DNA from 2 places in the Xanthomonas sp. NCPPB 2864 genome. Region 1 is predicted to be linked to the other one. Evidence: predicted binding sites of a transcription regulator. Region 1 holds the regulator's gene; the other holds the start of a gene.

The links. The regulator sigma-54, encoded in region 1, starts transcription at its own class of promoters, with help from an activator protein. The targets are predictions, from matches to a motif close to TGGCACGNGCNTTGC.
Region 2: the regulator sigma-54 is predicted to act here: its motif matches at 1,647-1,661, upstream of glnA (type I glutamate--ammonia ligase).

Annotation. Positions count from the first base shown of each region.
Region 1 covers NZ_JBWWVS010000001.1:378,348-381,752, reverse strand. Annotated here, with positions in the region: gene lptB (LPS export ABC transporter ATP-binding protein) at 1-626, shown strand, start outside; gene AC1KVE_RS01490 (RNA polymerase factor sigma-54) at 667-2,106, shown strand; gene hpf (ribosome hibernation-promoting factor, HPF/YfiA family) at 2,194-2,511, shown strand; gene AC1KVE_RS01480 (PTS sugar transporter subunit IIA) at 2,533-2,991, shown strand; gene hprK (HPr(Ser) kinase/phosphatase) at 2,988-3,405, shown strand, end outside.
Region 2 covers NZ_JBWWVS010000007.1:44,624-48,028, forward strand. Annotated here, with positions in the region: gene AC1KVE_RS15045 (META domain-containing protein) at 1-556, opposite strand, end outside; gene AC1KVE_RS15050 (undecaprenyl-diphosphate phosphatase) at 693-1,487, opposite strand; gene glnA (type I glutamate--ammonia ligase) at 1,709-3,118, shown strand; gene AC1KVE_RS15060 (P-II family nitrogen regulator) at 3,395-3,405, shown strand, end outside.

The DNA of each region.
Region 1 (3,405 bases):
TGCTCGGCCCCAACGGTGCCGGCAAGACCACCTGCTTCTACATGATCGTCGGCCTGGTCGAGGCCGATGCCGGGCGTATCGAGCTGGACGGCCGCGACCTCACCGCCGAACCGATGTACGCCCGCGCCAAGCTCGGTGTCGGCTATCTGCCGCAGGAGCCGTCGATCTTCCGCAAGCTCACCGTGGCCGACAACATCCGCCTGGTGCTGGAGCTGCGCGAAGAGCTGGATGGCGCCGGCCGCGAGAAGGAGCTGGTCTCGCTGCTGGAAGAGCTGCAGATCACCCATGTGGCCGACCAGCTCGGCGCCAGCCTGTCCGGCGGCGAGCGGCGGCGCTGCGAGATCGCGCGGGCGCTGGCGGCCAAGCCGCGCATGATGCTGCTCGACGAACCCTTTGCCGGCGTCGATCCGATTTCGGTCGGCGAGATCCAGCGCATCATCATCCACCTCAAGGAACGCGGCATCGGCGTGCTGATCACCGATCACAACGTGCGCGAAACCTTGGGAATCTGCGACCGCGCGTATATTCTCGCCGAGGGGGGCGTGCTGGCGCAGGGGGCACCAGATGCGCTGCTAGCCAATCCCGACGTCCGTCGCGTGTATCTGGGGGAAACTTTCCGCCTTTGAGCGCGTCGCCGCGCCATCGATTCTTCCAGTCAGTGCCCGCATGAAAGCCCGGCTCCAGACATCGCTAGGACAGCAGTTGGTCATGACGCCGCAATTGCGTCAGGCGATCAAGCTATTGCAGATGTCCACCACCGAGCTGGAACTGGAAATCGCCGAAGCGGTGGAGACCAATCCGCTGCTGGAATGGGCCGACGAGGCCGCGCATGCGGCCAACGAGCTGCCGGTGGACGCGTCGTCGGCCGCCTCCACCGACGACACCCCGCGTGAGGAACCGGCACCGGCCGAGCGCGATGACGACTGGTCACAGGACGAACTGCAGTGGACCGGGTCGGGCAGCGGCGGCAGCTTCGACGACGACGAGTCCGGCGATGCGGCCGAGCGCGTGGCCGAATCAGAAACCCTGGCCGACCACCTGCTGTGGCAGCTGCACCTGTCCCCGCTGTCGCCGCGCGACCGCCAGATCGGCGCGCTGCTGATCGATGCGCTGGACGAGGACGGCTACCTGCGCGAGCCACTGTCGGCGATTCTGGAAACGCTGGCGCTCGGTGCGGCGGTGGACGAGGCCGAAGTGCTCACCGTGCTGCACCAGATCCAGCGCTTCGACCCGGTCGGCGTGGGTGCGCGCACTCTGGGCGAATGCCTGGCACTGCAGCTGGCGGTGCTCGACCCGGCCACTCCGGGGCGCGAGCTGGCGCTGCAGATCGTCGCCGGCCCGCTGGAGCGCCTGCCGCGCAGCGGCGTGGCCGGCCTGGCGCACGAACTCAAGCGCTCCACTGCCGATGTCGAGCAGGCGGTCCAGCTGGTGCGCTCGCTGGACCCGCGCCCGGGCAAGCAGATCGGCGACCTGTCGCAGGACACCTACGTGGTGCCGGACTGCGTGATCTGGCGCCAGCGCGGCGTGTGGCGGGCCTCGCTGGCCGGCCGCGCCCAGCCCAAGGTCACCATCCACCGCGGCTACGAGAACCTGATCCGCAGTTGCGGCGAGTCCGACGCCGGCTACCTGCGCGGCCAGCTGCAGGAGGCGCGCTGGCTGCTCAAGAGCCTGGAGGCGCGCGGCGAGACCCTGCTGCGGGTGGTGCGCTGCCTGCTGCAGCACCAGGCCGGGTTCCTGGAATTCGGCGCGCAGGCCTTGCGCCCGCTGACCCTGCGCGAGATCGCCGGCGAGCTCGGCCTGCACGAATCCACCATTTCCCGCGCGATCGCGCGCAAATACGTGCGCACCCCGCGCGGCACCATCGCGTTGCGCTCGTTCTTTGCCTCCGGCATCGACACCGATAGCGGCGGCGAGGCCTCCAGCACCGCCATCCAGGCCATGATCCGGCGCCTGATCGAGGCGGAAAACCCGCGCAAACCGCTGTCCGACGCCAAGTTGGCCGATCTGCTGAAAACCTCCGGCGTACCAGTGGCGCGGCGCACCGTTGCGAAGTATCGTGAGGCCATGAACATTTCCGCCTCCCACGAACGCGTGCGTATCGCCTGACGTTGCACCCACCGCAACGCCGGCCTGCGCCGGGTGAGTCGGATCACCGGAAAGGTTCATTGGCCCACCGACCAATGGAGGTATCCGATGCGTATCGAGACGTATGGCCACCAGCTTGAAGTGACCCCCGCGCTGCGGGAGTACGTGGCAAGCAAGCTGCAGCGACTGCAGCGCCATTTCGACCAGCACTGTGAAGTCCGAACCCAGCTGGCCGTTCGCAAGCCAGACCATCACGTGGTCGCCACCGTCAACCTCCCCGGTCGCACCCTGCACGCGGATGCCAGCGGCTCCAGCATGTATGCGGCCATCGACCTGCTGGTCGACAAGCTCGACCGCCTGGTGCTCAAGCACAAGGAAAAGAAATGTAACCACCATGCACGCGAGGTGCGCGACAATCCCGCATGACGCTTCCCGCTTGATGCCCTCATGCCTTTAACCGATCTGATGGCGGCCGTGCGCACCGTGGTGTCGCCGGCCGCCGATCGCGACACCGTCCTGCATGCCGCCGCCGACCTGCTGTCCTGCCGCCAGGCCGGTGCCGACGAGCTCTACGCCAACCTATGCGAGCGCGAGGCCCTGGGCAGTACCGCCATCGGCCACGGCATCGCCATCCCGCACGGGCGCTGCCCCAATCTCACCGAACCGCGTGGCGCCTTGCTGCGACTGGACACCCCGGTGGCCTTCGGCGGCGACGAGCCGGTGGACCTGATCTTTGCGATGGCGGTGCCTGCGCACTACACCCACCAGCATCTGATGCTGCTGTCGGAACTGGCCGAGCGGTTCTCCGATGCGGACTTCCGTCAGCAGTTGCGCGCCGCCCCCAATGCCGACGCCTTGATGGCGCTGCTCACTGACGCACCGCCAGCACAGGCCAGCGCCGCATGAATACCAGCATCACCGCACGCGAACTGTTCGACCAGCAACGCGACAAGCTGGCGCTGCGCTGGGTGGCCGGGCAAAAAGGCGAGCACCGCGAGATCGAGGCCGGCAGCAACAACGCACGCCGCCCGTCGCTGGCCGGCTATCTCAACGTGATCTATCCCAACAAGGTGCAGATCCTGGGCACCGAAGAGCTGGCCTGGCTGGATTCGCTGGATGCGCGGCAACGCTGGGAAACCATCGAGAAGATCATCCAGGTGCAGCCGCTGGCGCTGGCGATCAGCAAGAACCAGTCCTGCCCGGAAGACCTGCGCGCGGCCGCCGACGAATCCAACACGCCGCTGTGGATCTCGCCCAAGCGCGGCCACGAGTTGCTCAATCACCTCTCCTACCACCTGGCGCGCACGCTGGCGCCGCGGG
Region 2 (3,405 bases), on a different contig from region 1:
TCTGGCCGCGGCCGCCGTAGCGGGTGTCGGCCGTGGCGACACCGCCGAACACCAGCCGGGTGCCGTCGCTGCGGGTCAGGGTCAGCTGCGGCGAGGCCTGCGCGGTGTTCAGCGCCACCGCGAAGCGGCCGGACAGCAACTCGCTGGCAGCGCGCTCCTGGGCCATCCGCCGCGGTTGCGCGCACAGGCGTTTGCTCGACACCACCCGGCCGATCTGCAAATGCGCCTGCGCCACGCTGTAGTCGGCGCCCAATGCGTTGCAGGTCTGGCTGACCTGGATGCGGTGATCGCTGAAATCCAGCTGCAAGGGCGGTGTGCCGGCGACGAACAGGCTGCGCAAGGCAGTGCCGTGCGCATCGCTGGCCTGCTGCAGCTGCCAGTGTTGCGCCCGCAACGTGGCCTGCAGTGGCGCGTTGTCGGCGGCGATTGAGCTGGTCGCGGCCGGCTCGGCGGCAGCGGCGTCGGCGCTGGATCCGGGCGCCTGCGGCGGCGTGCTCGACCCGCAGGCCGTCACGCCCGCTGCCAGCAGTGCAGGGGCAAACAACACGGCACGCATGCGGCGGCTCCCGGTGATCGATATGTCAGTGATACCGCCACCGCGCGGCCAGGGCAATGACGCAAGTCACTGCCCGGCCATGTGCCTCGCATGCCGCGCCGGCTCAGCCGGCACGACACGCGACCGCGTGGCCGTTTCAGGCCAGCGCCGGCAGCCACAGCAGCAGGGCGGCGCCCAGCACGATGCGGTAGACCGCAAATACGGTGAAGCGGTGCTTCTTGATGTAGCCCAGCAGCCACTTCACCACCACAAAACCAGTGATGGTCGCCGCCACGAAGGCCACCGCCACATCGGCCCAGTTCTCGCTGCCGAAGCCACCTTCCTTGTACATCTCCAGCAGGGCATACCCGCTGGCCGCGAACATGGTCGGGATGCCCACCATGAACACGAAATCCGCCGCCGCCGAGCGCTTGCTCAGGCCCAGCAGCATGGCCAGGAAGATCGCCGAGGCCGAGCGCGAGGTGCCGGGGAACACACCGGCGACGACCTGTGCCAGACCGACCGCGATGGCCACTTTCCAGGTCACCACGTCGCGCTCGGGCAGTTTGCCGGCGAAGTGCTCGGCCACCAGCATCCACAGCCCGCCGATCAGCAACGCCCAGGCCACCGGGTGCACGGTTTCCGGCAGCTGCCAGCCGGCCTTGCGCACGATCAGCCCGACCACCGCGGTAACCAGGAAGGCCACGCCGATCTTCAGCACGTAGTCGCGGTTGTCGCGCTGGCCCAGGCCGGTGGCCAGGGTCCACAGCTTCTGCCGCAGCGCCAGGCAGATCGCCAGGATCGCGCCGGCCTGGATGACGATGTTGAAGAAGTCAGAACGGCGTCCGAGCCATTGTTCGGCGATCAGCAGGTGGCCGGTGCTGGAGATCGGCAGGAATTCGGTGAGGCCTTCGAGAATGCCCAACAGCAGGGCGGAAATCAGATCGGACATCGGACTGGAGAGGGGATGGGGGAGGCGTCAGGATAGTGCATTGCGGCATGCACCATATCGGTGCACCATGCGATTGCTTAGCACCTAAAAGGTGCTAGCTAGACGTGAGCGGCCTCAAGCGATGCAAGCAAAATCAAGGACTTGTGAAGATCCGGCGCTTGGCATGGTCCCTGCTGTAGTTCCGCTCACGAGCCACTTAACTCCTGCAGAGGTTTCTTCCGATGTCCGTGGAAAATGTTGAAAAGCTGATCAAGGACAACAAGGTCGAGTTTGTCGACCTGCGCTTCGTCGATATGCGTGGTGTACAGCAGCACATCACCTTCCCGGCCAACATCATCGAGCCGGCGCTGTTCGAAGAAGGCAAGATGTTCGACGGCAGCTCGATCGCGGGTTGGAAGGGCATCAACGAGTCGGACATGGTCCTGCTCCCGGACGCCGGCACTGCGTATCTGGATCCGTTCTTCGCCGATCCGACCATCGTGCTGACCTGCGACATCCTCGATCCGGCCACCATGCAGAGCTATGAGCGCGACCCGCGCGGCATCGCCAAGCGTGCCGAGGCCTACCTGAAGTCCTCCGGCACCGCCGACCAGGCGTTCTTCGGCCCGGAGCCGGAATTCTTCATCTTCGATTCGGTGCGCTTTGCCAACGACATGGGCCACACCTTCTTCCAGGTCGGCTCGGAAGAGGCTGCCTGGAACACCGGCGCCAAGTACGACGGCGGCAACAGCGGCTACCGTCCTGGCGTGAAGGGTGGCTACTTCCCGGTTCCGCCGACCGACACGCTGCACGACCTGCGCGCGGAAATGATCAAGACGCTGGAACAGGTCGGCATCGAGACCGAGGTGCACCACCACGAAGTGGCCACCGCTGGCCAGTGCGAGATCGGCACCAAGTTCAGCTCGCTGGTGCAGAAGGCCGACGAACTGCTGACGATGAAGTACATCATCAAGAACGTTGCCTACCGCAACGGCAAGACCGCGACCTTCATGCCCAAGCCCATCGTGGGCGACAACGGCTCGGGCATGCACGTGCACCAGTCGCTGACCAAGGGCGGCGTCAACCTGTTCTCCGGCGACGGCTACGGCGGCCTGTCGCAGATGGCGCTGTGGTACATCGGCGGCATCTTCAAGCACGCACGTGCGATCAACGCCTTCTCCAACTCCGGCACCAACAGCTACAAGCGCCTGGTCCCGGGCTTCGAGGCGCCGGTGATGCTGGCCTATTCGGCCCGCAACCGTTCGGCCTCGTGCCGCATTCCGTGGGTCACCAACCCGAAGGCGCGCCGCATCGAGATGCGCTTCCCCGATCCGTTGCAGTCCGGCTACCTGACCTTCACCGCGCTGATGATGGCCGGCCTGGACGGCATCAAGAACCAGATCGACCCGGGCGCGCCGAGCGACAAGGACCTGTACGACCTGCCGCCGGAAGAAGAGAAGCTGATCCCGCAGGTCTGCTCCAGCCTGGATCAGGCGCTGGAAGCGCTGGACAAGGACCGCGAGTTCCTCAAGGCCGGCGGCGTGATGAGCGACGACTTCATCGACGGTTACATCGCGCTGAAGATGCAGGAAGTGACCAAGTTCCGTGCTGCGACCCACCCGTTGGAGTACCAGCTGTACTACGGCAACTGAGTTCCACCGCGGTGATGGCGGAGGCTCCCCCTCCCACCTCCGCCATCGCCGCACATGTTTGATCGCTCCACGGCACCGGCCGGGGAGCGAAGGGGTATTGAGAGAGCACACAGTTCGCGACGCGCGGGCCTGACCTCTCCCACGGGGCGGATGCATCTGCATCGGCCGAGGTCTGCGTAATCGCGAACGCGCGGATGCCGGGGTTGGCATCCAGGTGAATGACACCGCCGGGCGGCGCAATGCCGGCCGGTCTTTTCCACCATTCGGGGTATGCGCATGAAATTGAT